DNA from 3 places in the Mesorhizobium sp. GW821-FHT04C10 genome. Region 3 is predicted to be linked to each of the others. Evidence: riboswitches for the same ligand, from Rfam matches in the RefSeq annotation. Region 3 holds a riboswitch; each other region holds the start of a gene.

The links. Region 3 has a riboswitch for cobalamin ahead of AC07UC_RS25140 (DUF1636 family protein). Riboswitches for the same ligand answer to the same signal wherever they lie in the genome.
Region 1: it holds a riboswitch for cobalamin, as region 3 does, so the genes downstream of both, AC07UC_RS01985 (aromatic ring-hydroxylating oxygenase subunit alpha) here and AC07UC_RS25140 (DUF1636 family protein) in region 3, are expected to answer to the same signal.
Region 2: it holds a riboswitch for cobalamin, as region 3 does, so the genes downstream of both, metE (5-methyltetrahydropteroyltriglutamate--homocysteine S-methyltransferase) here and AC07UC_RS25140 (DUF1636 family protein) in region 3, are expected to answer to the same signal.

What each region holds. Positions count from the first base shown of each region.
Region 1 covers NZ_JBWKTL010000001.1:433,774-444,314, forward strand. Annotated here, with positions in the region: gene AC07UC_RS01940 (hypothetical protein) at 1-127, opposite strand, end outside; gene AC07UC_RS01945 (ABC transporter substrate-binding protein) at 198-1,553, shown strand; gene AC07UC_RS01950 (carbohydrate ABC transporter permease) at 1,749-2,762, shown strand; gene AC07UC_RS01955 (carbohydrate ABC transporter permease) at 2,764-3,918, shown strand; gene bglA (beta-galactosidase BglA) at 3,923-5,587, shown strand; gene AC07UC_RS01965 (ABC transporter ATP-binding protein) at 5,619-6,731, shown strand; gene AC07UC_RS01970 (DUF680 domain-containing protein) at 6,809-7,045, opposite strand; gene AC07UC_RS01975 (DUF680 domain-containing protein) at 7,114-7,317, opposite strand; gene AC07UC_RS01980 (DUF680 domain-containing protein) at 7,390-7,590, opposite strand; cobalamin riboswitch at 8,085-8,285, shown strand; gene AC07UC_RS01985 (aromatic ring-hydroxylating oxygenase subunit alpha) at 8,403-9,650, shown strand; gene AC07UC_RS01990 (FAD-binding oxidoreductase) at 9,671-10,541, shown strand, end outside.
Region 2 covers NZ_JBWKTL010000001.1:6,732,775-6,743,315, forward strand. Annotated here, with positions in the region: gene AC07UC_RS32185 (O-antigen ligase family protein) at 1-685, shown strand, start outside; gene proC (pyrroline-5-carboxylate reductase) at 746-1,561, shown strand; gene AC07UC_RS32195 (NAD(P)H-dependent oxidoreductase) at 1,564-2,880, opposite strand; gene AC07UC_RS32200 (PTS galactitol transporter subunit IIC) at 3,220-4,626, shown strand; gene AC07UC_RS32205 (PTS sugar transporter subunit IIA) at 4,701-5,162, shown strand; gene AC07UC_RS32210 (PTS sugar transporter subunit IIB) at 5,184-5,471, shown strand; gene AC07UC_RS32215 (multicopper oxidase family protein) at 5,509-6,903, opposite strand; cobalamin riboswitch at 7,106-7,319, shown strand; gene metE (5-methyltetrahydropteroyltriglutamate--homocysteine S-methyltransferase) at 7,422-9,752, shown strand; gene AC07UC_RS32225 (aromatic ring-hydroxylating oxygenase subunit alpha) at 9,857-10,541, opposite strand, start outside.
Region 3 covers NZ_JBWKTL010000001.1:5,147,703-5,158,243, reverse strand. Annotated here, with positions in the region: gene AC07UC_RS25150 (bifunctional helix-turn-helix transcriptional regulator/GNAT family N-acetyltransferase) at 1-195, shown strand, start outside; gene AC07UC_RS25145 (AraC family transcriptional regulator) at 202-1,035, opposite strand; cobalamin riboswitch at 1,313-1,517, shown strand; gene AC07UC_RS25140 (DUF1636 family protein) at 1,608-2,006, shown strand; gene AC07UC_RS25135 (ABC transporter ATP-binding protein) at 2,003-2,791, shown strand; gene AC07UC_RS25130 (ABC transporter substrate-binding protein) at 2,837-3,784, shown strand; gene AC07UC_RS25125 (FecCD family ABC transporter permease) at 3,784-4,833, shown strand; gene AC07UC_RS25120 (MarR family winged helix-turn-helix transcriptional regulator) at 4,981-5,460, shown strand; gene AC07UC_RS25115 (HlyD family secretion protein) at 5,457-6,638, shown strand; gene AC07UC_RS25110 (DHA2 family efflux MFS transporter permease subunit) at 6,945-8,480, shown strand; gene AC07UC_RS25105 (isopenicillin N synthase family dioxygenase) at 8,681-9,664, shown strand; gene AC07UC_RS25100 (CAP domain-containing protein) at 9,681-10,193, opposite strand; gene AC07UC_RS25095 (VOC family protein) at 10,291-10,541, shown strand, end outside.

The sequences.
Region 1 (10,541 bases), 4.7 Mb from region 3:
CGGCGAGATTAAATCGATTAGCTAACCGAACCTCTTGACTTCCGGTCGATTCAGTGGCGAGATCAGGAAAGCCAAAGCGCTTTGGAAGACTCTTCGAAAGGTTGCGGTTCCCTTGCGACTGAGTCACAGTCCTGCGGCGTCGGCGGGCGGAATGGAGGTTCCGTCCGGTGTGTGTGACCCACTGGGAGGGAATACCGATGAAGAAAATGCTTTTGCTGGGTGCTGCGTTTGCCACGCTCGCCCTGAACGCGCCCGCGCATGCAGAACTGAAGTTCAAGCCGGGCGAGGACAAGCGTTTCAACTGGGCAAATTACGAAGACCTGAAGAAAGTCGATCTCAAGGGCGAGACCCTAACCATCTTCGGGCCGTGGCGCGGCGAGGACGAGGCGCTTGCCCGTTCGGTGCTCGATTATTTCGCCGAAGCGACCGGCGCCGAGGTGAAGTACTCCTCTTCCGAGAACTATGAGCAGCAGATCGTCATCGACACCCAGGCCGGCAGTCCGCCAAACATCGCCATCCTGCCACAGCCGGGCCTGATCCAGGATCTTGCTTCCAAGGGCGTCCTGACCCCGCTGGGCGACGACGTCGCCGCCTGGATCAAGGAGAACTATGCCGCCGGCGACTCCTGGGCCAAGCTCGGCACGTATAATGGCAAGGACGGCAAGCCGGGCTTCTATGCCTTTCCCTACAAGATCGACGTGAAGGGGCTGGTCTGGTACTCGCCCGACAATTTCGACGAAGCCGGCTACAAGGTACCGAAGACGCAAGAGGAACTGGCCGAGCTCGAAAAGAAGATCATCGCCGACGGCGGCAAGCCCTGGTGCATCGGGCTTGGCTCGGGCGGTGCGACCGGATGGCCGGCGACCGACTGGGTCGAGGACATCATGCTCAGGACGCAGCCGCCGGAAGTCTACGACAAGTGGGTCAAGAACGAGATCCCGTTCACCGATCCGGCGGTGGTCAACGCCATCGACATCTTCGGCAAGATCGCCACAGACGACAAGATGGTGGATGGCGGCGCCAAGGCAGTGGCGGCGACCGACTTCCGCGACAGCCCGAAGGGCCTCTTCACCGTGCCGCCGAAGTGCTACATGCACCATCAGGCGTCGTTCATCCCCTCCTTCTTCCCGGAGGGCGTGAAGCTCGGCCAGGATGCGGATTTCTTCAACTATCCGCCTTACGCCTCCAAGCCGGAACTCGGCACGCCGCTGGAAGTGGCCGGAACATTGGTCATGATCACCAAGGATTCCAAGGCATCGCGCGAGTTCATCAAGTTCCTCGAAATGCCGCTCGCGCATGAATTGTGGATGGCGCAGAAGAGCTTCGTCACGCCCTTCAAGGGTGCCAACAAGGACGCCTATGGCAGCGATGCGCTGAAAAAGCAGGGCGAGATCCTGGTCGGAGCGACGACGGTTCGCTTCGACGGTTCCGACCTGATGCCCGGCAAGATCGGCGCCGGCTCATTCTGGACCGGCATGATCGATCTGGTCGGTGGCAAATCCGCCCAGGACGTGGCCGCCGACATCCAGAAGAGCTGGGACGCGATCAAATGACCAGCCCGGGCAAGTGACCAGCCCGGGTTCAGGTGCAATCCAGACTTTCCTGATCCTCATACCGAATCCGGGCCCCGGCCCGGATTCACCGGCAGCACATGCCGGAAGCCTTTCGCGTTCGATTGTTCCGAATAACGAAATCGGTGCATCCAATCGCCAGCACTGCCTGGCCGATCATGCGCAGGGAGAGGGACCATGGCGGCTCAGATCTTCTCGGCCATATTTGTCATCATCATCGGCGTCGGCGGCTGTGTCGCTTATTTCTGGGGCGCCAACAAACTCCTCGACTTGACCTTCCCCTCGCGCGGGGTTTCCGGCACGACCGCCGTGAACAATCTGCGCCGGCAGGGCCTGGTGCGGCCATGGCTGTTCGTCGGCCCGGCGCTGATCATTCTCACCATCTACCTGATCTACCCCGTGATCGCGACACTGTGGCTCTCCTTCCTCGACCGCGGCGGCGAGAACTTCGTCGGCTTCGCCAACTACGAGTGGGCGCTTCGCGATCAGGATCTGCGAAACTCGATCCTGAACAACATCCTGTGGCTGGCCGTGGTGCCCGCCGCCTGTACTTTCCTCGGACTGATCATTGCCGTGCTCACCGACAAGATCTGGTGGGGCACGATTGCCAAGAGCCTGATCTTCCTGCCGCTGGCCATCTCCTTCGTCGGCGCCAGCGTGATCTGGAAGTTCATTTACGAATATCGCGGCGAGGGCCAGGTGCAGATCGGCCTGCTCAACGCCATCATCCAGCATTTCGGCGGCCAGCCGCAGGTTTGGATATCGCTGCCGTTCTGGAACAATTTCTTCCTGATGATCATCCTGATCTGGATCCAGACCGGTTTTGCCATGGTCATCCTGTCCTCGGCGCTGCGCGGCATCCCGGAGGAGACGCTGGAAGCCGCCGTCATCGACGGCGCCAACCCGTTCCAGATCTTCTGGAAGATCATGGTGCCGCAGATCTGGGGCACGATCGCGGTTGTCTGGACCACCATCACCATCCTGGTGCTCAAGGTGTTCGACATCGTGCTGACCATGACCAACGGCCAATGGAACAGCCAGGTCCTGGCCAATCTGATGTTCGACTGGATGTTCCGCGGCGGTGGCGATTTCGGCCGTGGCGCGACAATCGCCATCATCATCATGATCGCGGTCATCCCGATCATGGTCTGGAACATCCGCCAGGCGAACAAAGAGACGGGAGGGCATTGAAATGGCCGTCGCGACCGGAAATTCCTTCGCCAGCCGTTTCGGCGTCCATATAGCGGTGCTGGTCTTCGTGACCATCTGGACCATTCCGACACTCGGCATCCTGGTCTCGTCGCTGCGCGACAAGGATCAGATCGTTGCCTCGGGCTGGTGGAATTCGTTCGCCAGTTCCAGCCAGACCGAGGCCGGGCGCCTGCCCCCCGCCTCGGCGCAGACCCAGAAGGACGGCAAGTTCGTCCTCGAGGGCAACATTTTCGGCGACGGCGCCAGGCGCAGCATCAGTGCGTTCGGCGTCAAGGCGGCGTCACCGACACAGTATCCGGCCGGCACATCGGCAGACCTCGGTGACGGCGTGACCTTGCAGGTCAATGCCGACGGCAGCTTCGTCATGGCCTCGCCCAAGGCGTTCGAAGGCGATCGCGGCCAGCGCGTCTACTATGCCTCGTCGGCGCCGCCGAAATTCACCACCGACAACTACCAGACCGTGCTGTTTTCGGAAGGCATCGGCCGCTCGTTCATGAATTCGCTGACCGTCACCATCCCGGCGACCGTCATTCCGATCCTGATCGCCGCGTTTGCCGCCTACGCACTGGCCTGGATGCGTTTTCCTGGCCGTGCGCTGCTGATCGCGGTCATCATCGGCCTCCTGGTGGTGCCGCTGCAGATGTCCCTGATCCCGCTGTTGAAACTCTACAACGGCGTCGGCACTTTCTTCGGGGTGCCGTCGAAGACCTACCTCGGCATCTGGCTGGCGCATACCGGCTTCGGCCTGCCCTTCGCCATCTATCTGCTGCGCAGCTATATTGCCGGCCTGCCGCGCGAGATCATGGAATCGGCCCGCATCGACGGTGCCAGCGATTTCGAGATCTTCGTCAAGATCGTGCTGCCGCTGTCCTTCCCGGTGCTGGCCTCCTTCGCCATCTTCCAATTCCTGTGGGTATGGAACGATCTGCTGGTGGCGATGGTTTTCCTCGGTACGGCACCCGACCAGATCGTGTTGACAGCCAAGCTCAATGCGCTGCTCGGCTCTCGCGGCGGCAACTGGGAGATCCTGACGACATCGGCCTTCATCACCATCATCGTGCCGCTGATCGTCTTCTTCTCACTGCAGCGCTATTTCGTCCGCGGGCTGCTTGCCGGCTCGGTGAAAGGAGGCTGAAACCATGCAATCCGCTTTGAAGGCCAGCTCGAAGCCTGACCTTGCCGTCGATCGCGACTGGTGGCGAGGGGCCGTGATCTACCAGATCTATCCGCGCAGCTACCAGGATTCGAACGGCGACGGGATCGGCGACCTCAAGGGCATTATCGGGCGGCTGCCCTATATCGCCGCGCTCGGCGCGGACGCCATCTGGATCTCACCCTTCTTCAAATCGCCGATGAAGGATTTCGGCTACGACGTCTCGGACTATTGCGACGTAGACCCGATGTTCGGCACGCTGGCCGATTTCGATGCGCTGACGGCGGAGGCGCATCGGCTGGGCCTCAAGGTGATGATCGACGAAGTGCTGTCGCACACCGCCGACAACCATCCCTGGTTCAAGGAAAGCCGGTCGAGCCGCGCCAATCCGAAGGCGGACTGGTATGTCTGGGCGGACGCCAGGCCGGACGGCACGCCACCCAACAACTGGCTGTCGATCTTCGGCGGATCGGCGTGGCAGTGGGACACCAGCCGCCAGCAATACTACATGCACAATTTCCTGGCCGAACAGCCCGACCTCAACTTCCACAACCGCGAAGTCCAGGACGCCCTGCTCGACGTCACCCGCTTCTGGCTGGAACGCGGCGTCGACGGCTTCCGCCTCGACACGATCAATTTCTACTTCCACAGCCAGGGCCTGGAAAACAATCCGCCGCTGCCGCCTGAACAGCGCAACGACCAGACAGCGCCGGCGGTCAATCCCTACAACTACCAGGACCATCTTTACGACAAGAGCCGCCCGGAAAACCTCGGCTTCCTCGAACGCTTCCGCGCCCTGCTCGATGAATATCCGGCGACCGCCGCGGTCGGTGAAGTCGGCGATTCGCAGCGCGGGCTGGAAGTCGTGGCCGCCTATACCGCCGGCGGCAAGCGCGTGCACATGTGCTATTCCTTCGACTTCCTGGCGCCGGAAAAGATCAGCGCGGCCAAGGTCCGCTCGGTGCTGGAAGCCTTCGGCAAGGTCGCCAGCGACGGCTGGTCGTGCTGGGCGTTTTCCAACCATGACGTGATGCGCCCGGCCTCGCGCTGGGCTGCCGACGAGGCCGACCCGACCGCCTATCTCAAGGTCATCTCGGCATTGCTGATGTCGCTGCGCGGCTCGGTCTGCATCTATCAGGGCGAGGAGCTCGGGCTCGGCGAAGCCGAATTGCGCTTCGAGGATCTTCAAGATCCCTATGGCATCCGTTTCTGGCCGGAATTCAAGGGCCGCGACGGCTGCCGCACGCCCATGGTGTGGGATGGCAACGCCACGAATGGCGGCTTCTCCCAGGCAAAGCCGTGGCTGCCGGTGCCGGCAAAACATCTGGCGCAAGCGGTCAATGTCCAGCAGGGCGACCAGGCTTCGCTGCTCGAACACTACCGGCGCTTCCTCACCTTCCGCCGTGCCCATCCGGCGCTGGCCAAGGGCGATATCACTTTCATCGAAAGCGAGGGCGACACTGTCACGTTCACGCGCCGGGCGGGCAATGAGCAAGTCGTCTGCGTCTTCAACCTCGGCGCCAAGCCGGCCAAGGTCGACCTAGGCGGACCATCACTGCAACCCTTGCCGGGACACGGGTTTTCCGGGCAGGCGAGCACCGGTTCGATCGAACTTGGTGGTTACGGCGCCTGGTTCGGGCGCATCGACTGAATCTTTTTGAGAGATCACTGGGAGGAAACCAATGGCCGATGTCAATCTGAGACAAGTGAAGAAGTCCTACGGCAATCTCAATATTCTCCACGGCATCGACCTCGATATCAAATCGGGCGAATTCATCGTCTTCGTCGGTCCGTCGGGCTGCGGCAAGTCGACCTTGCTGCGCTCGATCGCCGGGCTCGAGGAAATCACCTCGGGTGAGCTCAAGATCGACGGCGAGGTCGTCAACGACGTGCCGCCGTCGAAGCGCGGCATCGCCATGGTGTTCCAGTCCTATGCGCTCTATCCGCACATGACCGTCTACGACAACATGGCGTTCTCGATGAAGATCGGCAAGGAGAACAAGGCCGAGATCGACCGCCGCGTGCGCCAGGCGGCGGAAATCCTGCAGCTGACCAAATATCTCGACCGGCTGCCCAAGGCGATGTCGGGTGGCCAGCGCCAGCGCGTCGCCATCGGCCGCGCCATCGTGCGCAATCCGAAAGTGTTCCTGTTCGACGAGCCGCTGTCGAACCTTGACGCCGCACTGCGCGTCGCCACGCGCATCGAGATCGCCAAGCTCAAGGAATCGATGCCCAACACGACCATGATCTACGTCACCCACGACCAGGTCGAGGCGATGACGCTGGCCGATCGCATCGTCGTGCTCAAGGATGGCCACATCGAGCAGGTCGGCACGCCGATGGATCTCTACAAGAAGCCCGGCAATCTGTTCGTCGCCCAGTTCATCGGCTCGCCGGCCATGAACATCCTGCCGGCGACGATCGACAAATCAGGCAGCCCTACCGTCGTCAGCCATGTCGGCGGGCGCAAGGCTACGGTGCCGATCACGACGCCGGCCTCGGCGAAGGGTGCGGCTGTAAGCTTCGGCGTGCGGCCGGAGGACCTGATCATCGCCACCGGCGCGGACTATCTGTTCGAGGGAACGGTCGATTACGTCGAGCAGCTCGGCGAGGTTCAACTGGTCTATGTCGACATCGGCCGCGCCGACCTGCCACTGGTGACCAAGCTGCCGGGCAATGTCGAGGTCAAGCGCGGCTCGACGCTGCGGCTGACCGCCAATGCCGAGGACTTGCATATCTTCGACACGGACGGGCGGTCCTTCGCGCTGCATGAAGCGGAAGCAAAGGCCGCTTAAGAAGCCCGTCTCGACGGCAGAAACAAAAATAGCGGCGGGCAAGGCCCGCCGCTCTCTTTTACGATCGACTTTGGCTGTTAGTGGCCGAAGAGGTTCCGGTCGGCGCCCTGGGGCGCGGACTTCTGCACATCGCCCGACGAATTGAGCAGCTTGTAGACGGGCGAATCGCCGTTGCGGATCGAAGCCGTGCGCGAGTTGTCGACAGAAGTCGCGGCAGGCTGGTTGGCGCCATTGGAGTTGAAGTTGTCACTTCCGGCGAAAGCGCTGCCCGAGAGAGCCAGAACGGCGGCGGCGGCGATGATGATCTTGTTCATTTCAAGTCTCCTGAATTTCAAGTTTCAACGGGACGGCAGGCATGCCCGCCACCCCGGAGAATCGGCCGTTAGTGGCCGAAGAGGTTGCGGTCGGCACCCTGGACAGGTGTCTGGGCAGCCGGTTCCGACTTCTTGATCGAAGCGGTGTACGAGCTGTCGGTCGAAGTGACAGCGGGCTGGTTGGCGCCATTGGAGCCGTAGTTGTCGCTGCCGGCGAAGGCGCTGCCGGAGATAGCCAGAACGGCGGCGGCAGCAAGGATGATCTTCTTCATTTCAAGTCTCCTGAATTCTTCGAGTTCCGCCAAGGCGGCGAGCCAGGGCCACCGCCTGCTGGAAATCGACTGTTAGTTGTTGCCGAAGAGGTTGCGATCGGCACCCGTGACAGGCGCCTGAGCAGCCGGTTCCGACTTCTTGGTCGAAGCGGTGTACGAATTGTCGACGGCAGCAGTGGCTGCAGCGGCATTCGAACCATAGTGATCGCTACCAGCGAAGGCGCTGCCGGAAATGGCCAGAAGGGCGGCGGCAGTGAGAACAATCTTTTTCATTTTTGGTACTCCAGTATTTTCCCGTCCGTCTAGCGGCGTGTCTTGGGATTAAAATCGCGTCGTTCGGACAGCCCCGATGTGGGAAAGCCATGTGGCCGTTTCCAATCACGAAGTTGTTCCGTGTGGACCAAGAATCCACCACTTGAAATTGTACCAAGGCATTCCACTGCAAACATTTTTCTTTTTGATATCAATCGATTAGATAAAACCAGCAATACGATCACCTGGTGTATCGACGGCTCAGCGTTCACAGCGTGCTGTACGCACCGTCAACAGAAACGAACCGTTCGGTTCGATTTTAGAATCTGCTAATAGTCACTTTTCGAAACCGTTAACCCTTTTTGCTTCGGTTCCGGGGCGATTTCGATAGCCGGCATCGTCGTCACCGAGACGCGTTTCGTGGCCGTTCTTCCTGACTCGATCGTTGCTGAAGCGTGTCGCGCCACATGGATGCGATGTCGCTTTCATGCCGATGTCGCATGCGCTGTCGTGATTAGATCATGGCCATCTCAGGTGCCGCTTCGTGACGACGGGGCGGAGAATTGGGAAGCCGGTCAAAGTCCGGCGCTGCCCCCGCAACGGTGGTGGAGTTCAAGTCGCAACGGGAGACCACTGGGCGAAAGCCTGGGAAGGTGTCGCGACCGTCCGAAAGGACACTCCAGAGCCCGGAAACCAGCCCGAGATTTTTGAACTCGACTGATCGCGGTGGGCGGTCAAGAGGTGGATAGTGCATGACAGGCGCTTCGCCGGGGACTGCATCCGATCCTTCCTCCATCACCACCATAGTCAGTCCTTAAACACGAGGACAGGACATGGATGTGCGCAACGATATGCTGAGGCTCTTGAGCAGCCGCAGAGAGGGTTTCTCGCTCGAGCAGCCTTTCTACACCGACCCGGACTATTTCAAGCTCGACATGGAGCTGATCTGGTACCGCGACTGGCTTTTCATCGGCCATGATTGCGAATTGCCCAAGCCCGGCAGCTTCATCACCGTACAGATCGGCGACTACCCGGTCGTGCTGGTGCGCGATCAGCAGGGCAAGATCAACGCCTTCCACAATTCCTGCCGCCATCGCGGCAGCAGGGTCTGCAACACGGACAAGGGCACGGCCGCCAAACTGGTCTGTCCCTATCACCAGTGGACCTATGAGCTCGACGGTCGCCTCCTGTTTGCCCGCCAGATGGCCGACGGCTTCGACAAGAGCCAGTTCGGGCTGAAGCCGGTCGCCTGCGAGAGCGTCGCCGGCTACATCTTCATCTGCCTGGCGAAGGATCCAGCCGACTTCGCCCCGATGCGGGCGATGATCGAACCCTATCTCAAGCCGCACCGACTCAGCGAGGCAAAGATCGCCTTCGAGAGCACCATCGTCGAAAAGGGCAATTGGAAGCTCGTCTGGGAAAACAACCGCGAGTGCTATCACTGCGCGGGCAATCACCCGGAGCTGTGCAAAACCTTCCCGGAAGCACCGACCGTGACCGGCGTGCAAGGCGCCGACAGCGATCCGGAGATGCTGGCGCACTGGGCCAAATGCGAAGCGGCCGGCCTGCCGAGCAAGTTCCGCATCGACCCGGCGGGGCAATACCGCGCCACCCGGGCGCCGCTGCTGCGCGATGCGGTCAGCTACACGATGAACGGCAAGCGGGCGGTGAAGAAGAACCTTTCCGACAGCGTCTCGGCCGACCGTATCGGCACATTGATGCACTATCACTACCCGACGACCTGGAATCATATCCTCATCGACCATGCCGTCACCTTCCGCGTGCTACCGATCAGCGCCACCGAAACCGCCGTGACGACCAAATGGCTGGTGCATAAGGATGCGGTCGAGGGCGTCGATTACGATCTTGCCGAGCTCACCCATGTGTGGACCGAGACCAACGATCAGGACCGCCGCATCGTCGAGGAAAATGCCCTCGGCATCCTGTCGCCGGCCTATGAGCCCGGCCCCTATTCGGAGCTTCACGAGGGCGGCGTGATCCAGTTCGTCGACTGGTACGCCCGCTTCATCGGTCCGCGCCTCGCCGAAGGCGGCCGGCCGGCGTTGCGCAGCGTCGCCTGAGAGGTTGAGGGATGAATGCGATGACCGACCTTGGCCTCTATCGCCATCTCGATCAGATGGCCCCCTGGAACGACAGGCTGCAGGTGCTGGAAGTGATCGGCGTCAGCGACGAGGCGCCTGACGTCAAGACCTTTACTTTCCGATCCGACAACCAGACCTGGTTCCGCTACAAGCCGGGCCAGTTCGTGACGCTGGAACTGCCTGCGCCGGACGGGCCGCTGATGCGCACCTATACGCTGTCCTCCTCGCCGTCGCGGCCCTTCTCGATCGCGGTCACGGTGAAGGCGCAGGCCGGCAGCATCGGCACGCGCTGGATGTTCGATCACCTCGTGCCCGGTTCGCACGTCAAGGCCTATGGGCCGAGCGGCGACTTTTCGCTGCACAGCCATCCGGCGGCCAAATACCTGTTCATCTCGGCCGGTTCCGGCGTGACGCCGATGATGTCGATGCTGCGCTGGCTGAACGACTGCGCGCCATGGACCGATGTCGGCTTCGTCAATTGCGCGCGTCGCGCCGAAGAGATCATTTTCCGCAAGGAGCTGGAGCTGCTCGGCAGTCATATGCCGGGCCTGTCGCTGGGCTTCATGATCGAGGAGCGGTCAAGCCGCGAGGGCTGGTATGGCCATATGGGGCGCATCGACGCCATCCGGCTGCCATTGCTGGCGCCCGATTTCCGTGAACGCGAAATCTTCTGCTGTGGTCCGGACCCTTTCATGCGCGCCGTGCGCGGCATGCTGGAAGCCGCCGGCTTCGACATGACGAAATACCACCAGGAAAGCTTTGCCGCACCGGCGGTGGAGGAAATCCCGGCGCCGTTCGCAACGCCGCCGCAGGATGGCGTGGCCGTTCCCGTCGAGGCCGCAACGCCGATCCGCTTCGCGCTTTCTGACG
Region 2 (10,541 bases), 1.6 Mb from region 3:
CTTCTGCGCGGCGATGATCTTCATGCTGCACACCGGCTCCAAGACCACCGCCGGGCTGGTGCCGTTCTCGATCCTGATCGTGGTGCTGCCGAGCCTGATGGGGATGCGGCTCGGCACGCCGATCCTGTTTGCGCTGGCGATCATCGCGACGGCGGTCGGCACGCTGGGCATTGTTTTCCTGCCGCCGGTGAAACATCTGGCGGCGATCTATTTCCCCGACATGACCTATACGGGCCGCACGACGCTGTGGGAGTTCGCCGGCTCGATGCTGGCGAAGAAGCCCTGGACCGGCTACGGCTATGAGAGCTTCTGGGGCACGCCGCTGCTGCTCAACCAGGATCAGCCCTTCGATCGTCCCTGGGACATCAGAACCATCGTGCACGGCCATGACGGCTATCTCGACATCGCCGTGCTGATGGGCGTTCCGGCGCTTTGCGTGGCGGTCTACACTTTTCTCATCGCGCCGCTTCGCGACTACATGCGCATTCCGCTGCGCAAGGAAAACATCTATCTCGGCGACTTCTTCATGATGGTGGTGCTGTTCACCGCGCTGAACGCCTTCCTGGAAAGCTTCTTTTTCCATCGCGGCGATCCGGTTTGGCTGTTATTCGTGCTTGGCGTGCTTGGCCTGAGGCAGGTGTCGCTGCGTCCGATCGCGGTGCGCAACCCTTCCCGCCCAGTCTGACAGGGCTTTCCGGACGCGGCGCGAACGTTTATGTGAGGCCTTTCCTCGGAGGGCTTTCAAATGACGATCAGGCTTGTTCTCGCCGGCTGCGGCAATATGGGTTACGCCATGCTCGCGGGTTGGCTGAAATCCGGCAAGCTTGCGCCGTCAGCGGTTTTCGTCGTCGAGCCCAACGCCGATCTTCGCCAGCGCGCCGCCGCACTCGGTTGCGGCACGGCTGGAGATGCCGGCGCTCTTCCAGCCGACGCGGTGCCTGATCTGGTCGTCATCGCGGTGAAGCCGCAAGTGATCCGCGACGTCACCGCCGACTACAAGCGTTTTGGGGACGGGCGCACCACGTTCGTCAGCATCGCCGCCGGCACACCAGTGGCGACTTTCGAGGAAATCCTGGGAAACCGCGCGCCGATCGTGCGCTGCATGCCCAACACGCCTGCTTCGATCGGCAAGGGCATGATGGTGGTGTTCTCCAATCAACTGGTTTCCGACGACACCAAGCGTTTCGTCGCCGACCTGCTGTCGGCGAGCGGCGAAGTGGCTGATATCGACGACGAGGGCCTGATGGATGCCGTGACCGCCGTGTCGGGATCGGGGCCGGCCTATATCTTCCACTTCATCGAAGCGCTGACCGTGGCCGCGGAGAAGGCGGGCCTGCCGCCGGCAACCGCCAAGCTGCTCGCGATGCAGACGGTCTATGGCGCCGCCTCACTCGCCGCCGAAAGCCAGGAGGAACCGGGCGTGCTGCGCCAGCAGGTGACCAGCCCGAACGGCACGACAGCAGCCGCCCTTGGCGTGCTGATGGGCGAGGACCGGCTGACCAATCTGCTCACCGAAGCGGTTGAGGCGGCGCGGCTGCGGTCGATCGAACTGGGGAAATAAGCTCAGGTTGCCCCGTACAGCATCTCGTCCTGCAGCCGGCGCAAGGCGAACAGCCTCGTCGTGGGGTCTGGCGCGGCGTTGTCGGCGGTCAGCAGTTCGCCTTTCCTGACCGGCTTCAGCACCTTGCCACCCTCGAGCAGGCCGACCGGCAGGGCACGCTGCGCGCGGGCATCCTCGACCGTCATCGTCCAGGAGCGATAGCAGGTCTCGCCGATCGCATCGAAAATCTCGCCGGCGGCCAGGTCCCGCTTGGCGACGGCGCAGACTTCGGCGACGGGCCTTGGCAACGGCACCATGTCGGGCTTGCCGAAAAGCATGATGCGGGCGGCCGTCAGCGGCACTTCCAGCGATGTCAAATGGTAGGGCCGGAACAGGCTGTAATAGGGACCGTGGCCGATATGCAAATCGTCCATGCGCTCGATGATGCGCGGATGCGTCGCCTCGACGATGACGAAGACACCGGGCGCGACGCCCTTGCCGATTGTGTAGTCGACGACGCCCTTTTTCGTGAGCAGCCCGCCATCCTCGCGCGGGATAAGCACCTTGACGAGGTCGTCGCGGTCAGCCTTCGGGCCATGCATGCCGGGCACGTCGGGCACCAGGCCGGTGGCGTTGGCGATGGCGCACATCTCGACCATGGTCTTGGAACCGTCGACGAACTCGACCAGCATGCGCGGGTTCATGTTGCGGCGGATCGCTTCCTCGCGATAATCGTCGGGCACGGCGTCACGATTGAGCGGGTTGTTCTTGCCCTTGCCGGCCGAGACGATGGTCAGGCCGAGCGCGGAAGCAAACTCGATCAGCTCCATGCAACTCGACGGCTCGTCGCCGGCGCCGACCGAATAGACCACGCCAAGCCGGTCGGCCTGTTGCTTCAGATAACAGCCGATGGTGACGTCGGCCTCGACATTCATCATCACCAGATGCTTGCCATGCTCCATCGCCATCAGGTCGAAATCGGCGGCGACGCCCGGCTTGCCGGTGGCGTCGATGACGACGTCGATGAGCGGATTGGTGACCAGCATCTCGTTGGAGGTGATGGCGATCCTGCCGCTCTCGATGGCACCGGTGACTTTCGACGCGGTGTCGGCTTCGACCGCCATCGCTTCATCGCCATAGGCGATGCGAATGGCCTCGCGCGCGGTGTGGGGACGCCGCGTGGAGACGGCGCAGACCGAAATGCCCGGCATCAGCATGCCTTGCGTGACCAGATCTGTGCCCATTTCGCCCGAACCGATGACGCCGATGCGCACCGGGCGGCCCTCATCGGCACGATGGGCGAGATCGCGGGCAAGGCCGGTCAAGGCGACATTGGTCATGCAGGATGTCCACAGCTTCTTGATTTGCGGCCGGATTAGCAGGGACCGGTCGCGTGTGCCAATGAAACCGCTCGCAAGCCGCGATTCCGAGCCCAAAATGCCCGAAAAAGGCACCTTCCCCGGACCGATTGGCCCAAAGGGTTGCCAATTGACATTGTTGTGAACAGTCTAAATAAAACATTCGTTTGCTGACAAAGGCAAATGTTCATCGAGCCGATAGGTCGACGGGCATTCGCCGCGGGCAATCTGGGGAGTGCCTTTGCGCCAGACTGGCGGCAAAGGCGTGGATGAGATCAAGGAGCATTGCGAGGCGTAGGCTCGCGCTCCAGGGGAGGAAGAATGGATACAGTTCTCGCTGGCCTGAAGGGGGCCATCGACACGCTCGGTGCGACAATCCTGCTGCCGATCGTCATTTTCATCATAGCCGTGGTCTTGGGTGCCAAGGTCAGCAAGGCCTTCCGTGCCGCCGTCACCATCGGCGTCGCCTTCATCGGTATCAACCTTGTGCTTGGGCTGATGTTCACGTCGATCGGCGACGTCGCCAAGGCCATCGTCACCAACACCGGCATCCATCGCGACATCATCGATGTCGGCTGGCCCTCGGCGGCGGCGATCGCCTTCGGCTCATCGGTCGGCCTGTGGGTCATTCCGGTCGGCATCCTGGTCAATATCGTGCTGTTGCTGACGCGCATGACGCGCACGCTCAATGTCGACGTCTGGAATTTCTGGCACTTCGCCTTTGTCGGCTCGCTCGTCGTCGCCGCCACCAACAATCTGGCCTACGGCATTGCGATCGCAGCCCTGGTCGCGGCCCTGTCGCTGCTGTTCGCCGACTGGTCGGCGCGCGCGGTGCAGCAATTCTACGGCGTGCCCGGCATTTCGGTGCCGCATCTCGCCTCGGCGCAGATCCTGCCGATCGCCATCATCCTGAACTGGATCATGGACCGCATTCCCGGCATCAACCGCATCAACATCAACACCGAGACCATCGAGCGCCGCTTCGGCGTGTTCGGCGAACCGGTTGTGCTCGGCCTGATCATCGGCCTCGTGCTCGGCGCCATCGCCTTCTACAACGCCGGTGATCTCAGCGTGGTGCTGGCCAAGGTACTGGGCACCGGCATGACACTGGCGGCTGTCATGCTGCTCCTGCCGCGCATGGTGAAGATCCTGATGGAGGGCCTGCTTCCGGTTTCCGACGCGGCGCAGGAGTTCGTGCGCAAGCGCACTGGCGACCGCGAGTTGCTCGTCGGCCTCGACTCGGCGATCCTGATCGGACATCCGGCCGCGATCTCGTCGTCGCTGATCCTGGTGCCCATCGCGATCATCCTGTCGGTGATCCTGCCGGGCAACCGCGTCATCCTGTTCGCCGACCTCGCGGTCATCCCGTTCATCGTCGCCATGACCGCGCCTCTGGTCAAAGGCAATGTGTTCCGCATGGTGGTGATCGGCACGGTGACGCTGGCCATCGGCTTCTACGTCGCCAACGCGCTGGCGCCGCTGTTCACCAGCGCGGCCGTCGCATCGGGCTTCAAACTGCCGGCGGATGCGCTGCAGATCACCTCGGTGGTCGACGGCTTCCTCTGGGTTCCCTATGTGATCATCGAAGCGATCCAGGGACTTGGGCTGCTCGGCATCATCCTGATCGCAGTCGTCATCGCCGCGCTGTTCATCCTCTACCGCCGCAACCCGCTCGGCTGGGAACGAGCAGCGGGCGCCGAGGACGAGCCGGCCGAAGGCACCGCCTAAGCGCCATCGCGCCTTGAATTTGAAACGGTCGTGCGCCCTCCTCGGGCGCACGACTTTTATAGACGGAGCAGAACATGTCCGACAGCCTCATGCAGCTTCTGGATCCCGAAGCGGTCGTGCTCGGATCGGATGCCTCGACCAACGAGGAGATCATCCGCGTCCTGGCCGGCCGGCTCGAGAGCCTTGGCTATGTCAAAAGCTCCTATGCCGACGCGGTCGTGCGCCGCGAAATGACCATTCCGACGGGACTGCCGCTGGAGCGCGCCGACAATGTCGCGGTGCCGCATACCGATCCCGAGCATGTGCTAAAGCCCGGCATCGCGATGGGCACGCTGAGAAAGCCGGTAACGTTCGCCAACATGGAAGATCCCGACGAGAAGCTGCCGGTCGGCTTCGTCTTCCTGCTTGCCATCAATGACAAGGACAAGCAGATTGAAGCGCTGCAGTCCGTCATGGCCACCATCCAGAATCCAGAGGCATTGGACGGCTTGAGGTCCGCCAGGACGCTTGACGACGTACGTGCCGTGCTCGGCTGATAACCCAAGGAGAAGCAAGAGATGTCCAGACAGAAAACTATTCTCTTTGCCTGCGGCACGGGCATCGCAACATCGACGGCGGTCAATGTCGCCGTCACCGAGGCCATGAAGCAGCGCGGCCTGACCTTCAACGCGCAACAGGCAAAAGCCACCGAAGTGCCGGGGCTGGCCGACAGCGTCGACTTCATTGTCGCCACCACCCCTATCTCGGCTTCGGTGACCAAGCCGGTCATCAAGGGCCTCGCCTTCCTCACCGGCATCGGCAAGGACAAGGTGCTCGACGAGATCGAGGCGCAACTGCGCAAGTAGATCACCGACGACGCGGCTCCGGCGACGGTGCTCGGCTTCAGGCCACCCTGACGTAGCTCGTCATGCCCGATTTCTGGTGCTCGATGATGTGGCAGTGCAGCAGCCAGTCGCCCGGATTGTCGGCGACAAAGCCGAGTTGAACCTTCTCGTTGGGCTGGATGAGATAGGTGTCGGAAATCAGCGGCTGCACTTGGCGTGTCGAGGACGACAGCACCTTGAAGCTCATGCCATGCAGGTGCATCGGATGCGACTGCGGCGTCAGGTTCTCCATGTCGATGACATAGCTCTTGCCGAGCTTCAGCTCGGCCAGCGGCGCGGTCGGATCGGATGTATCGCCTGGCCACGGCACCTTGTTGATGGCCCAGAAACTGTAGCCGAGCGAACCGCAGATGCCGTCGCTCGGGACGTTTTCCGCCGTGGCGCTCAGCGCCAGCGAAACATGCTGGGCGGCGGTGAGATCCACTTCCGCCACCGGATTGACCTCCAGCGGCGCAACATCACCAATGGCGCGCTTCAGCGAACGGCCGACCGCACGCAAGGTCGTGAGCACCTTGGGCTTGGTGCCCCTGACGTCTCGCAGGCTGACGACCGCGCCCTCCTCGTCCGGCATGCGGATGGCGAGTTCCATGCGCTGGCCCGGCCCCAGCAGCAAGGCATCGGGCGAAAAACGCTGCGGCACCGGATTGCCGTCCAGCGCCATCACGATCGCCTCGGCGCCGTCGACCCGAAAGGCGTAGATGCGGGTAACGTCTGATATCGCAACCCGCAGGCGCACCAGCCCGCCGGCCGGCGCGTCATATTGCGGCTGGTCGAGCCAGTTGGCGGTGCGCACCGTGCCGTAGGTGCCGGTCCTGGCGGCATCGCGCGGCCGGAACTGATCGATGAACTGGCCGTCGTCGCCAAGACGCCAGTCGCGCAGATTGAGGACGAACTCGGCGTCGAATTTCGGATCATTCGGATTCTCGACCACGATCACGCCGGTCAGGCCGTGGCCCATCTGCTCCAGCGTGTTGCAATGCGGGTGATACCAGAATGTGCCGGCGTCGGGCGGGGCGAAGGCGTAGTCGAAATGATCGCCGGTGTAGACATAGGGCTGCACCAGGAAAGGCACGCCATCCATCTTGTTGGGCAGACGAATGCCATGCCAATGGATGGTCGTCGGATCGTCGATGGCGTTGACCAGGCGCGCGGCGAACGGTTCGCCTTTCTTCATCCTCAGCACCGGCGGCATTCCGGCGCTGCCATAGGTCAGCACATTGTTGGTCGGGCCGACGTCCATCAGGCTGGCCTGGATTTTCGCCGTCTGCAGCACCACCGGTTCAGGACTGGCGGCGGCCCAGCTGCCGAGCCTGCCAATGGCCGAGAGCCCGACCCCGCCGGCGCCAGCAACGGCTGCCATTTTCAAGAGCCCGCGGCGTGTCAATCCGGTCATTCAGCGCTCCAACTGCAAAGCGTGGGATTTATCGTCGCCTTGGATCACAGGCCAGCCACCAGTGCAAATGCCGATATTGGCACACCGCATCTCGCCATTACCATGGCGATGTTGGTGGCATTCGCCAGCGATCATAGCGTCACAAACACGTAAAGATATAAACATCTCTTTATATCTTTCTTGACATGAAGCCTGTGTTGGTGGAACATGGTGGCGTCGTGGTTCTCCGGTCCTGATCGAGGTCGGAGCTAAGAGGGAATCCGGTGAGCATGGCCCGTGCCATGGCGATGCCGGAGCTGCCCCCGCAACTGTGAGCGGCGAGCCGCTGTCCAGGATGTCACTAGGCAAATGCCTGGGAAGACGGACAGAAGCGACGACCCGTGAGCCAGGAGACCTGCCCCGACGAACTGAAACGTCCACGGGCGGGGTGTCCCGGTGGTAGCCTGCAGGCCGCGGCCTTCGCTGCTGGTTCTGCATGCATCCGCTTGACCCATGCCCCCAACCTTATGGGGTATGCAATGTCTACTTTCTCAGTCCCGACCGCCACGCTCGGTGTTCCGCGCATCGGCCGGCATCGCGAGCTCAAGGCCGCGTTGGAAAGCTACTGGTCGGGCAAGAGCTCGGCCGAAGACCTGCTCCAAACCGCCAAGCGCTTGCGCGAGGCCAACTGGATCGAACAGCGCGATCGTGGCATCACGAAAATCCCCTCGAACGATTTCTCGCTCTACGATCATGTGCTCGACACGGCCATCATGGTCGGCGCGATTCCGAAAGCCTATGGCTGGAACGGAGGCGAGGTTCCGCTCGACGTCTATTTCGCAATGGCGCGCGGCGATCAGGGCAACGACCATGAAGCTTGCGCCCATGGCGGTCACGCCCACGGCGTTGCCGCGCTTGAGATGACGAAGTGGTTCGACACGAACTACCACTACATGGTTCCCGAACTGTCCGCCGACCAGACGTTCGAACTCCGTTCGACCAAGCCGCTCAGCGAGTTTCGCGAGGCCGCAGCCCTCGGCATCCGTACGCGCCCGGTGATCCTCGGCCCGGTCACCTTTCTCAAGCTGGCCAAAGCGCGCGGCAGCACTTTCGACCCGATAGCGTTGCTGCCAAGGCTGCTCCCGGTTTACGCCGAGCTTCTCAAGCAATTGTCGCAGGCCGGTGCCCGCTGGGTGCAGATCGACGAGCCCTGCCTCGTGCTCGACCTCGATGCTGCCGAACGCATCGGTCTCGAACTGGCATATCAGACGTTCGCGGCGGCGGCTCCCGATCTCGACATCATGCTGGCAACCTATTTCGGCGCGTTGGGCGACAATCAGGAAACGGCGCTGGCCTTGCCTGTCGCCGGCCTGCACATCGACCTTGTGCGGGCGCCGGAGCAGTTGGAACCCGTTGCCCGCCTGTCGCGAAAGGACCAGGTCCTTTCGCTCGGATTGATCGACGGCCGCAACGTCTGGCGGGCCGACCTGCCCGCCATTCTCGACCGCATCCGCCCGGTCGTTGCCGGCTGGCCGCTCGACCGCATCGAGATCGCGCCCTCCTGTTCGCTTCTGCATGTCCCGATCGATCTGGAGCTGGAGACCACGCTCGATGCGGACCTCAAATCCTGGCTGTCTTTCTCGGTCCAGAAGATGGACGAACTGACGCTGCTCGCGGAGGCGCTTGTCGAAGGCAAGAGCGCGGTTGCGAAGGAGTTGCAGGCATCGGCCGAGGCCGTCCAGTCCCGCGCCACATCGCTCAAGGTGCATGATCCGCTGGTGGAAGGCCGGCTGCTGGCTGTCACGGAGCCGATGCGGCGCCGGCAGGGCGCGTTCGCCGAGCGGCGCGAGTTGCAGGCACGAAAACTTGGCCTGCCGAACTTTCCGACGACCACGATCGGCTCGTTTCCGCAGACCCCGCAAGTGCGCAAGGCGCGCTCCGCTCATGCCAAGGGCGAGTTGAGCTATATCGATTACGAGGCCTTCCTGAAGAAGGAAACCGAGACGGCGATCCGCTGGCAGGAAGAGATCGGCCTCGACGTGCTGGTTCACGGCGAGTTCGAGCGCAACGACATGGTGCAGTATTTCGGCGAACAACTCGCCGGCTTTGCCTTCACCAAACATGCCTGGGTGCAGAGCTATGGCTCGCGCTATGTCCGGCCGCCGATCATCTTCGGCGACGTGTCGCGGCCACGTCCGATGACGGTCTCGTGGTGGCACTATGCGCAGTCGCTTACGGACAGGCCGGTCAAGGGCATGCTCACCGGGCCGGTGACGATCCTCAACTGGTCCTTCGTGCGCGACGACATCCCACGCAGCGTGGCCTGCCGCCAGATCGCGCTCGCCATCCGCGACGAAGTGGTGGACCTGGAAGCGGCGGGCGCGGCAATGATCCAGATCGACGAAGCCGCCCTGCGCGAAGGGCTGCCGCTGCGCAAGTCCGACTGGCAGACCTATCTCGACTGGGCGGTCGAGTGCTTCCGCCTGGCATCGTCAGGCGTTGGAGACGGCACGCAGATCCACACTCATATGTGCTATTCCGAGTTCAACGACATCCTCGATGCGATCAGCGCGATGGACGCCGACGTCATCTCGATCGAGACGTCGCGGTCGAAAATGGAGCTTCTCGACGCGTTCCGGACCCACAAATATCCGAATGAGATCGGCCCGGGCGTCTACGACATCCACTCACCTCGGGTTCCGGCGGTCGGCGAAATGATCGATCTGATGACGCTGGCCCGGCAACGCCTTGCCGACGGGCAGCTCTGGATCAATCCGGATTGCGGCCTGAAGACCCGCGGATGGGACGAGGTCCGTCCGGCACTGGTCAACATGGTGGAGGCGGCAAGACAGCTCAGGGCCGCGGCCTGATCCCGGCGGAGCCGCCAGCGCATCCGATGGCGGCTCCGCTATCTCATTGTCTTGACGCAATTCCCAAGGGAAAGCCTCACACTTTTCCTGGAAATTGCCCTGGCTCAGGGTCGGCTGATCTCCTCGAGATACCAGCCGATATAGCGCAGCTCGTTGTACTCCATCGGCGCGATCGGTCCGGGTACGAAATAGTGCGATCGCACGCCGCGCGCGGTGTGCTCGATGATTTTCTTGTCCTCGTCGGTGGTGACCTTCCACAGCCAGGTCAGCTTCTCCAGATCGTAATCCTGGCCCTCGACCGCGTCACCGCGCACCAGCCAGATGAGTTCCATCTCGCAGGTATCAGCCGTCTTCGGAATGAAGCGGTAGATCATGCCGTGGTCGGGGTAGCAGACGAGGAAGCTCGTGCCGCCGAGATGGATGGAGGTGACGCCACCATCGTAGTCGGTGAAGCGGCCCATCAGCGGTGCCACCGGCGAGCCGTCCTGGCTGCCGCTCGAAACACCATCGTAGAGCGCATAGCGGAAAGTGTGGATGGCTTCCTGTCCGGCGGCCGAGTTCCGCCAGTGGTCGCCGCTGCCGATCTCGACGCCGAGCGCGCCGGTTCGTTGCTCCATTGCGGCGTTGAGCTGCTCGATCATTTCTGCCGGCTTTTCCAGCGCATGCGTCTGCGAATATTCCGGATGCGCCGGACCGCAATGATAGCACTCGACATAGTTCTCGACGGCGAGCTTCCAGTTGGCGTCAACCTGATAGGTCTCGCGATGCGCCACCCTGGCATCAGCCCAA
Region 3 (10,541 bases):
GGCAGGCGGCTGGTCGAGGAATGCATCGGCTTTGCCCGTGCGAAGGGCTACAAGACGCTGACCTTGTGGACCAACGATATCCTGATAGCCGCCCGGCACATCTACCAGGCGGTCGGCTTCACACTGACCGAGGAAGAACCTCACCACTCCTTCGGCAAGGATCTGGTCGGCCAGACCTGGGACTTGGAATTGTAGTGCCGGTCAATCCTTGATCGGCACCCAGATCTCCAGTCCGCCATTGCCGCTGCGCGGATCGAACTCCGGACCGTAGCGTTCGAATTCCGGCGCGTCCGCTATCTCGTGCCCGGAGGCCGGCAGCCATTTGTTCCAGATCGTGTTGACGGTGCGGCGGATGGTCGAGATGTGCTCGCGATGCGCAAACACCGCATATTTCTGGGCGGGTATGCGCACGCGGCTGAGTTCCCTTGGAAGGTCGGAAAAATCGGTGACCTCGACACCGGCGACGTAGTCGAAATTGCCGGCATCGTCGCCGTTGGCGCAGACGCCGTAGGCGACGTCGCCGGTCTCGCCCGGAATGTTGCAGATATAGGGACCGAAGCGTTGCCACTGCATCGGAATGGCGGCGCTGGTTTCACAGGTGTAGCGTTCGCCGAGCCCAGCGATCAGCAACGGCCGGCTGGTCTCGAAGCGTGGTGGTTCGAGAGCGGAAAGAAAGGATTGGTCCATCAGGATCGGCTCCACGAGGTCGAGGGTCTTGGTCGAGCCTTGCGCGCGCACCATCTCGGGCGTGGTGCCGAACTGGTCGCGGAAGGCGCGGGTGAAAGCCTCATGCGAGCTGTAGCCGGCATCGAGCGCCACCGAGAGGATGTCGGGGGCTCCGCCGGCCAGCCTGCGCGCCGCCTCGGTCAGCCTGCGTGCGCGCATGTAGCCCATGACCGAGCGGCCGGTGGCAGCGCCGAAGGCGCGCGTCACATGAAAGCGCGACACGCCGCTGCTTTGGGCGACATCGTCGAGCGAGATCGCCTCCGGCAGATGGCTCTCGACAAACCACAGCGCTTTCTCGGTCGGGTTCATGGGTTCCTCGCATTGAGCGGATCATCTTGCCGCCTTCGCGCGCGGCAGTTTGATCGAAATTGCGCTTGCCGTGCAATCCGGACGGCAACGCTCCGCGGCCAGCCGCATCTCCAGGAGCGAGACTGGCTCGATGTCTTCTTTCGGGCAGAAGCCTCACTTGACTTAGCCGAGCGGTACGATTTAAATCGTAATGTAATTACATTACGTCTGTAAGTTCAGCGCCGCCGCGGGATCGACAATGCACCGAGAAATCCGTTGCGAAGCAATTGGGGGAAAACTACGATCGAGTGGTGATGGTCCCCGAGTCGAAAGGCGAGGGGTGAAAAGGGAACACGGTGAGACCCAATAGGTCGAAGCCGTGGCTGCCCCCGCAACTGTAAGCGGTGAGCAAGATCCGAAATGCCACTGGCCGGCAAGGCTGGGAAGGCAGGATTGCGCAACGACCCGCGAGCCAGGAGACCTGCCATCACTGAGTTGACCGGACGGGGTGTGCCGGGAGGAAACGTGGACGTCGGTCTTGTCGGCCGTCTCGCCAACATCCTTCCGTCGCCAGTTTTGGAAAGTGACGGAAGTTGGACGGCGCTATCGATCACCGCATCATCGTGTGCACGCTTTGCCGTGACGTTCCGACCGGTATCCGGTCGGGCGAAAGCCTGTGCGCCGATTTGTGCTCCCGGCTCTCGGCCCATGATGAACCCGCCGTGGCGCATGGCTTCACGATCGAAGGCGTCGAATGCATGGCGGGCTGCGCACGGCCGCTGACGGTAGCCTTCCAGGCGCCGGGCAAGGCCACCTATCTCTTCGGCTCCGTCGATGCCGAGGCCGACGCCGGTGATCTCGTGCGATTTGCCAGGCTTTACGCCTCGCTCGCCGACGGTTGGTGCAATTCCGGACAACGTCCGCCGCGGCTGGCCGGCAAGACGCTGGCCCGCATCCCGGCGCCGGGCAAGCTGGCGGGTGATAGTCGATGACAATGCCACTCCTCGAGGCGCGCGACCTGGGTGCCGTGGCGAATGGCCGGAATCTGGTCCATGCGGTCAGCCTTTCGATCGCCACCGGCGATCGTCTCGCCATCATCGGCCCCAATGGCGCCGGCAAGACGACGCTGCTGCGCATGCTATCGGGCATGCTCAGGCCAAGTTCGGGCGAGGTGACGCTTGGCGGGCGACGCCTGGACAGGATCTCGACAGCCGAGCGGGCCTTGCACATGGCCGTCGTCGGCCAGACCGACCAGCCGGATCCGCGGCTGGCGGTGATCGACTATGTCGAACTTGGCCGCGTTCCGCATGCCGGCCTGAGGCGCAGGAGCGAGGAGCGTGACATCGTGGTGGACGCGCTGCGCCGGACCGGCCTTCTGCCGCTGCTTGGCCGCACCATTGGCTCGCTGTCTGGCGGGGAGCGCCAACGCGCCCAGCTGGCGCGCGCCATCGCGCAGCAACCGAAAGTGTTGTTCCTCGACGAGCCGACCAACCATCTCGACCCGCGTGCTCGCGGCGAGCTTCTCGAACTCGTCGCCGGCTTCGGCATGACGGTGATCGCGGTGCTGCACGACCTGGCCCTGGTGGCGCCGTTCGCCACCAGGGTCGCGGTGATGAACGAAGCGCGGCTGCACGCGTTGGCCGCACCGCGCGAAGCGCTGACGCAACAGCTGATCCGCGAAATTTTCGGCGTCGACGTGTTTCGCCTGCGCCACCCCACCGAGGACCGTGAACTGACGGTGTTCGATGTTCCGAACCGCGCCGCGCCGCCATCCTGATCGAACCATCCCTCATCAGCACTGTTCAACCAAGGAGCAAAATCCGTGAAACGTCTCGCCTTGTTGCTCGTCTTTTCCTTGCTGGCCTCTACCGCCTTCGCTTTCCCCGTCACCGTCGACAGTTGCGGCAAGCCGCTGACCTTCGACGCGCCGCCCAAGCGCGCAGTCATCCATGATCTCAACATGGCCGAGATGGCCTTCGCGCTGAAGCTGCAGCCGTCGATCGTCGGCCTGACCGGCATCACCGGATGGTACAAGGTCGGCCCCGAATTCAAGGCCGAGCAGGGCTCCATCCCGGAACTCGCGCCCAAATACCCGACGCTCGAGAACCTGGTCGCCGTCGAGCCCGATTTCTTCTTCGCCGGCTGGTACTATGGCATGAAGCCGGGCGGCGACGTGACGCCCGACACGCTCGCCCCGCACGGCATCAAGACACTGGTGTTGACCGAGAGCTGCGTCCATCTCGACAAGAACCGCCCGGCGGCTTCCATGGACCTGCTCTATGGCGATGTTGAAAAGCTGGGCAAGATCTTTGGCAAGGAGACCGAGGCGCAGAAGCTTGTCGCCGGCTGGAAGGCGCAACTCGCCGACATCACCGCGAAGGTCGGCGACGCCAAGGGAACCCGCGTGTTCCTCTATGATTCCGGCGAGGACAAGCCGTTCACCGCCGGAAAGTTCGCCATTCCCAGCGCCATGATATCAGCCGCCGGCGGTGACAACATCATGGCCGACATGGACACCAGCTGGGGCAACACCGACTGGGAAACCGTGGCCTCGCGCAATCCGCAATTCCTCATCCTGCTCGACTACCAGGATGGCGGCGGCTACAGGAAACTGCTCGATTTCCTGAAGGCGCATCCGGCGATGAAGGAGACGGACGCGGTCAAGAACGAGCGCTTCGTGGCCCTTCGCTATGCCGAACTGACGCCTGGACCGGCAAACATCGAGGCGATCGCCAAGATCGCCAAGGCGATGCATCCGGAAGCGTTCTGATGCTTCTTGCCCCAGGGCAAAAATCCGGCGCGCTTTCCGGGCACAAGGCATTCGCGCTGGCCATGGTGGCGGGCACGGTGGCGGTCGTCGCCCTCGTGCTGCTGTCGATAGCCTATGGGTCGACGCTGATCCCGCTGACCGACGTCATCGCCTCGCTTGGCCATGCCGTCGGGCTGCATGAACACCAGGTGTCGGGCCCGGTCGGCAAGATCGTCGTCGATCTCAGGCTGCCGCGCACGATCCTGGCGGTCTGTGTCGGTGCCGGCCTCGGTATAACAGGTGCTTTGCTGCAGACGGTGACCCGCAACGATCTCGCCGATCCTTTCCTGTTCGGCCTGTCGTCGGGGGCCGCCGCCGGCGCTGTTTCCGTCATCACCGTCTTCGGCGACAGTTTTGGCATCTGGACCTTGCCGGTCGCCGCCTTCACCGGCGGCATACTGGCCGCCTGCATCGTCCTGCTGCTGGTCGCACGGGTCAGGGGGCAGGGGCCGGAACGGCTGATCCTCGCCGGCCTTGCCGTCTCCTTCCTGTTCACGGCATTGACCAATTATCTGGTCTTTGCCGGAGACCAGCGCGCGGCCCATTCGGTGCTGTTCTGGACGATGGGCGGGCTCGGACTGGCGCGCTGGGACAATGTCTGGCTGGGCGCCTTGGGAGCCGGCACGATCGCGGCCTACGGGCTGTGGAACCACCGCAGGCTGGACGCCTTCCTGGCCGGTGAAAGTGCTGCCGAAAGCCTTGGCGTGCCGGTGGCGCGCATGCGCAGGGCGACGTTTCTCGTCGCAGCCTTCTCCACGGCAATTCTCGTCTCGGTCGCCGGCGTCATCGGCTTTGTCGGATTGATGATCCCGCATCTGTCGCGGCCGCTGGCCGGTCCCTTGCATCTGCGCCTGATCGCAAGCTGTGCATTGTTCGGGGCTGTGCTCTTGCTGGCAAGCGATCTTCTCGCCCGGACGCTGCTGCCGCCGCAGGAACTGCCGATAGGCATCATAACCAGCTCGCTCGGTGCCTTCTTCGTCGTCACGCTGGTCGTCCGAAACCGCCTGTGAAAAGGCCGATTCCTGCCTGGCCGGCTGTCTCCAGCGGTTCACTGATTGCCAGCCGCGATCGCGTTGCAAGACCGCCATGCACATTTGCCGGCTTCGGCCGTCACGTGACATCTTGAATAGTAAGCACGCTTATTATATGTATCGCTCATGGTTTCTGATGGCATAGATAGACTGGGCTTTTTGATCCACGACGTGCAACGTCTGCTGCGCAAGCGCTTCGAGACGCGTGCCAGCGGGCTTGGCCTTTCGTCGGCGCAATGGCGCCTCATGGTGCGTGTCGCTAAGGAGGCAGGCGTTACCCAGGCGCGGCTCGCGGAACTGCTCGAAATCGAGCCGATCAGCGTCTCGCGCCTCGTTGACCGGATGGAGGAGGGCGGCTGGATCGAACGCCGCGCCGACGCCGCCGACCGCCGCGTGCGCATGATTTTCCCGACAGCCAAGGCGAGCGCCGCCTATGCCGAGGTCAAGAGCCTCGCCGGCGAAGTCTATGAGGAATCGCTTGTCGGCGTTTCGCCCGAGGACCGCCGCGTCCTGATCAGGGCGCTCGATGTAATCGTGCAGAATCTGACGGACGGCGAGGCTTCGTCGCTTGAAAAGGTAAAGAGTGCGGAAGGCGCAGCAGCATGAATGCGGTAGCCAAGGTCGACGAAAACGCCCCCAAGGTCGAGATGGAAGCACCGGCCCAGCCGGTTGCCGCCCCTGTCGCGGTCGCCCCGCCCGTAGTGCCGGTGCCGGCGGCGCCGAAGAAGAAGCGCCGCATGGGCCGCTTCTTTTTGATGTTCGCCTTGCCGGCCGCGCTGATCATCGGCGGCGGCTATGTCTGGGTGACCGGTGGGCGCTATCAGGAGACGGAGAACGCCAATCTGCAGCAGGCCAAGGTTTCGATCGCCTCGGACACGGCAGGCCGCATCGTCCAGGTCGCCATATCGGACCATCAGTTGGTCAAGCAGGGGGATCTCCTGTTCGCAATCGACCCCGAGCCTTACCGGATCGCGCTCGCCCAGGCCGACGCCGCGGTTGCCGCGGCACGCCTCAATGTCGAGCAACTGCGTGCCGCCTACAGCCAGTCGATGGCGCAGGAGAAGTCCGCCAGCAGCGAGGTCGACTACGCCCAGTCGCAATATGACCGCGCCGCCGATCTCGCGCAGAAGGGCATCAACGCCAAGTCGTCGCTGGATCAGGCCCGCAACGACCTCGACAAGGCAAAGCAGCAGGTCGCCGTCGCCCAGCAAGGCATTGTCAGTGCCAAGGCAGCACTTGGCGGCAACCCCGACATCGAAACCGACAAGCATCCAACCGTGATGTCGGCGCTCGCCGCGCGCGACAAGGCCGCCTACGACCTGGCGCAGACCACGGTCAAGGCGCCCGCCGATGGCGTCATCTCGCAGGCCTCGTCGTTCAAGGTCGGCCAGTTTGTCGGCTCCGGCACGCCGCTGTTTTCGCTGGTCGAGACCGGCGACACCTGGATCGATGCCAATTTCAAGGAAACCCAGCTCACCAACATGAAGCCGGGCCAGAAGGCCGAGATCGTGGTCGATACCTATCCGGGCAAGACCTTTGAGGCGACGGTCAAGGCGATCGGTGCGGGAACGGGTGCTGAATTCTCGCTGCTGCCCGCACAGAACGCCACCGGCAACTGGGTCAAGGTCACGCAGCGCATCCCGGTGCGCCTGGAGCTTACCGATCCCGACGCCAGGATGGCGCTGCGGACGGGCATGAGCGCCTCTGTCACCGTCGACACCGGCGTTGCCCGCGGTTTCCCCGCGATATTCGGTCACGCCAAGGCTGGCGAGGCCGCGCAATAAGTCAGCGGAAGCCCGCGCGGACCAGGCGGGTGGACGTGGATAAAAGGATTGGTCTGATGGGAGGAGTGGGAAGGATCAGCGCCTGGTTCGAGCCGTGTTGCGGCTTGGCCGAATCTGAAATCTTCGACACGGACCCGTCGGTCCTCATGTTTCCGGGCGGCAGGCATCCGCTCATCAGAGAGTCTCGGTCGATGTAACCCCCACATCGATAATCGCGTCCCACCGCGATGAGGCTCTCTCAACGGAAGGCTTTGCCGCCCGGAAACCCTATGTACACGTTTTTGTTACCGGCTGGAAGTTCCGCGGATGAGCACGCCCGAATCCTTCAAAGAAGTGCCGCATCGCGGCCTGATCACGGTCGCGCTCATGCTGGCGACCGTCATGCAGGCGCTCGACACCACGATTGCCAACGTCGCCCTGCCGACCATGACCGGCGATCTCGGCGCCTCTCCGGACAACATCAACTGGGTGCTTACGTCCTACATCGTGGCCGCCGCCATCATGACGCCGGTCACCGGCTGGCTCTCCGACCGCTTCGGCCGCAAGGAGCTGTTCCTGACGGCCGTGGTCGGCTTCACCATCTTCTCCATGCTGTGCGGCCTGGCATGGAGCCTCGAAACCATTGTGCTGTTCCGGCTGATGCAGGGCGTGTTCGGCGCCGCCATCGTGCCGCTGTCGCAGACCTTCCTGCTCGACATCAACCCCAAGGAGCGTCACGGCCAGGCCATGGCCATCTGGGGCGCCGGCATCATGCTGGGACCGATCCTGGGCCCGACGCTGGGCGGCTGGCTGACCGAGAATTTCAACTGGCGCTGGGTGTTCTTCATCAACCTGCCGGTCGGCATCGTCGCCTTCCTTGGCATGGCCGCCTATCTGCCGGCCGTTGCCCGGCGGGTGCGCAGCTTCGATTTCTTCGGCTTTGCCATGATATCGCTCGGCGTCGGCGCGCTGCAGCTGATGCTCGATCGCGGCGGTGAGGTCGACTGGTTTTCCTCGGTCGAGATATGGATCGAACTCGGTTTGGCCATCACTGGCTTCTGGGTGTTCATCATCCACACCATGACGGCAGAACATCCCTTTATCGACCCCAAGATCTTCCTCGATCGCAATTTCGTGACCGGCCTGGCGTTCATCTTCGTCATGGGTGTGCTCATCCTGGCCTCGATGTCGCTGCTGCCGCCGATGCTGTCGACCATCTTCGGCTATCCGACCATCACCATCGGCATCGTCATCGGTCCGCGCGGTGTCGGCACGATGATCTCGATGCTCGTCGTGGGGCGCATCATGGGAAAGATCGACGCTAGAATTCTCGTCGTCATCGGTTTTCTCCTGACCGCGCAGTCGCTCTACACCATGGCCAGTTTCACGCCGCAAATGGACAACTGGCTGATCATCAGCTCCGGGGTGATCCAGGGCCTGGGCATGGGCATGGTGTTCGTACCGCTGTCGACGGTTACGTTCGCCACGCTCGACGTACGCTTCCGCACCGATGCGACCGCGTTGTTCAGCCTGGTGCGCAATCTTGGCTCGTCGATCGGCGTTTCGGTCGTGACGGTGCTGCTGGTGCGCAACACGCAGATCAACCACGCCGAGCTTTCTGCCTTCATCAACCCGTTCAATCCCAACCTCTGGGCAGTCTCGCCCGCGGCAGCCGGCGGCGATCCCACGGCGCTGTCGGAGGTCGATCGCATGGTCAATATCCAGGCGATGATGATCTCCTACGTCAACGACTTCAAAATACTGATGATGATGACGCTGCTCGCCATCCCGTTCGTCTTCCTGCTGCGCAAGCCGAAAGCCGGCCCGGCCGGCGGCGGCGCACCCGCCGCGCATATGGACTAGGCCCCGCGGCAGGCAATCTGTCTGCCGCCGATATGGACTAGGCCGCGGCAGGCAATCTGTCTGCCGCCGATATGGACTAGGCCGCGGCAGGCAATATGCCTGCCGCCGATATGGACTAGGATTGCCGCGTCGGTTGGTGCTAGCTCATTGCGGAAGCGGCCTGCATCGTTTGGCCGTTGACCCAGCGGGGCGTAAGAACGATGCGGCACCAGACATTTCCGGTATTCGATCTCGGGCGGTTCGAAGACGCCGGCGCCGAGGAGAAGCAGGCGCTCGGCGCCGAGGTCGACCGCATCTGCCGCGACACCGGGTTCCTGGCTGTTACCAATCACGGCATTCCACAGGCGGTGATCGATGCGGCATGGTCGAAGGCACGGGCCTTTTTCGATCTGGCGCCGGAGCAAAAGCAGCGCTCGAAGGCGCCCTACAAGGGCTATCCCTACGGCTATCTTGGCCCTGAACTCGAAGCATTGGCCAAATCCCGCAACGTCGACACGCCGCCCGACCTCAAGGAGAGTTTCAACGGCGGCCCCCTGAGCGTGCCGCAAGGCATGTCCGATCCCGAGGCGCTCGCCTTCTGCTATGCCGAAACGATCTGGCCCGGAGAACCGGAGGGGTTCGTCGACGCCTGGAAAGCCTACTATGCGGCGCTCGAGGATCTGGCGCTGCGCGTCATGCGTGTCTTCGCCACCGCGCTTGGTCTGCCCGAAAATCATTTCGACAGCTATCTCGATGCGCCGATCAGCGCGCTTCGGGCGCTCAACTATCCCGAACAGCATGCCGCGCCTAAACCCGGCCAGATCCGCGCCGGCGCCCACACCGACTATGGCAGCCTGACCATCCTCCTGCCGCAGGCCGGATCACGCGGCCTTCAGATCATCACGCCGGATGGAGAATGGACCGAGGTGCCGCCGATCCCGGGAGCCTTCGTCATCAATATCGGCGACCTGATGGCGCGCTGGACCAACGATCGTTGGGTCTCCACCGTGCATCGCGTGGTCAATCCGCCGGCGGATGAGGGTGGCAAGGACCGGCGCCAGTCCATGGCCTTCTTCCACCAGCCGAACTGGGACGCGGAGATCAAGGTGCTGCACGCCTGCCTCGCCGACGGCGAAGCGCCGAAATACGAGCCTGTGCGCTCCGGCCCCTATCTGATGGGAAAATTCAAGGCGACGACCAAGTAGGCCGGGCAGGGAAGTTCTATTTTCCGAGCACGAGAGCCCAGTAGCGCAGGCTGGAGTCGCGGCCGTCGCGCACATAGGCAAGGCCGAAGCGGGTGAAGCGCGGGTCGAGCATGTTACGGCGATGGCCGGGCGAATGCGCCCAGATGTCGAACAGCTTCTGCTGGTCGAAGCGGCCCTCGGCGATGTTTTCGGCGGCGGCACCGGCAATGCCATTGTCCTTGACGCGCGAGGCAAAGTCCTTGCCCCAGCCCGTGGTGTGGCTCATGCGCTCCCGCGATGCCATGTAGCCGGCCTGCTGAAGCGCCGCCTGTTCGAGTTGGGCGTCGGGAACGAGCGGGCCAAGCCCCGCCGAGGCGCGCAGGCTCGCCAGCGTGCCGGTCGCGGAGGAGGAAACCCCGGCGCCTTGCCCGGTCGGCAGCGAGACGGTGCCGCAGGCGGCGAGCCCGGCCAAGGCCGCGAGGCCGGCTGCCTTGAGCCATGTGCGCCTGTTCAGGCCTTTTTGACGGATTTCGACTTTTTCAGCTGTCATGCCCGTCTGACATAGTCGCGATCATGGCTTTTGCCGGGCAGGGCGGCGAAAATCGCGACCACAGGCCACGAGCCGATTCGAAAAGGAGATCCAAGACATGCTGCATCACATCTCCTTTGGCGTTTCAAACATCGAGCGCTCTGCTGCCTTCTATGATGCCGTGCTGGCGCCGCTCGGCTATGTCAGGGTCTGGGACGATCTCAGACCCGGCGAGCCCGATCAGGCCGTAGGCTACGGTATTGCCGGTGGCGGCGACAAGCTGGCGCTGAAACTTCGCCCGAAAGGACAGCACCCGCCCGGCCCGGGTTTCCATCTGGCTTTCGCCGCGCCGGATCGTCAGAGCATCGC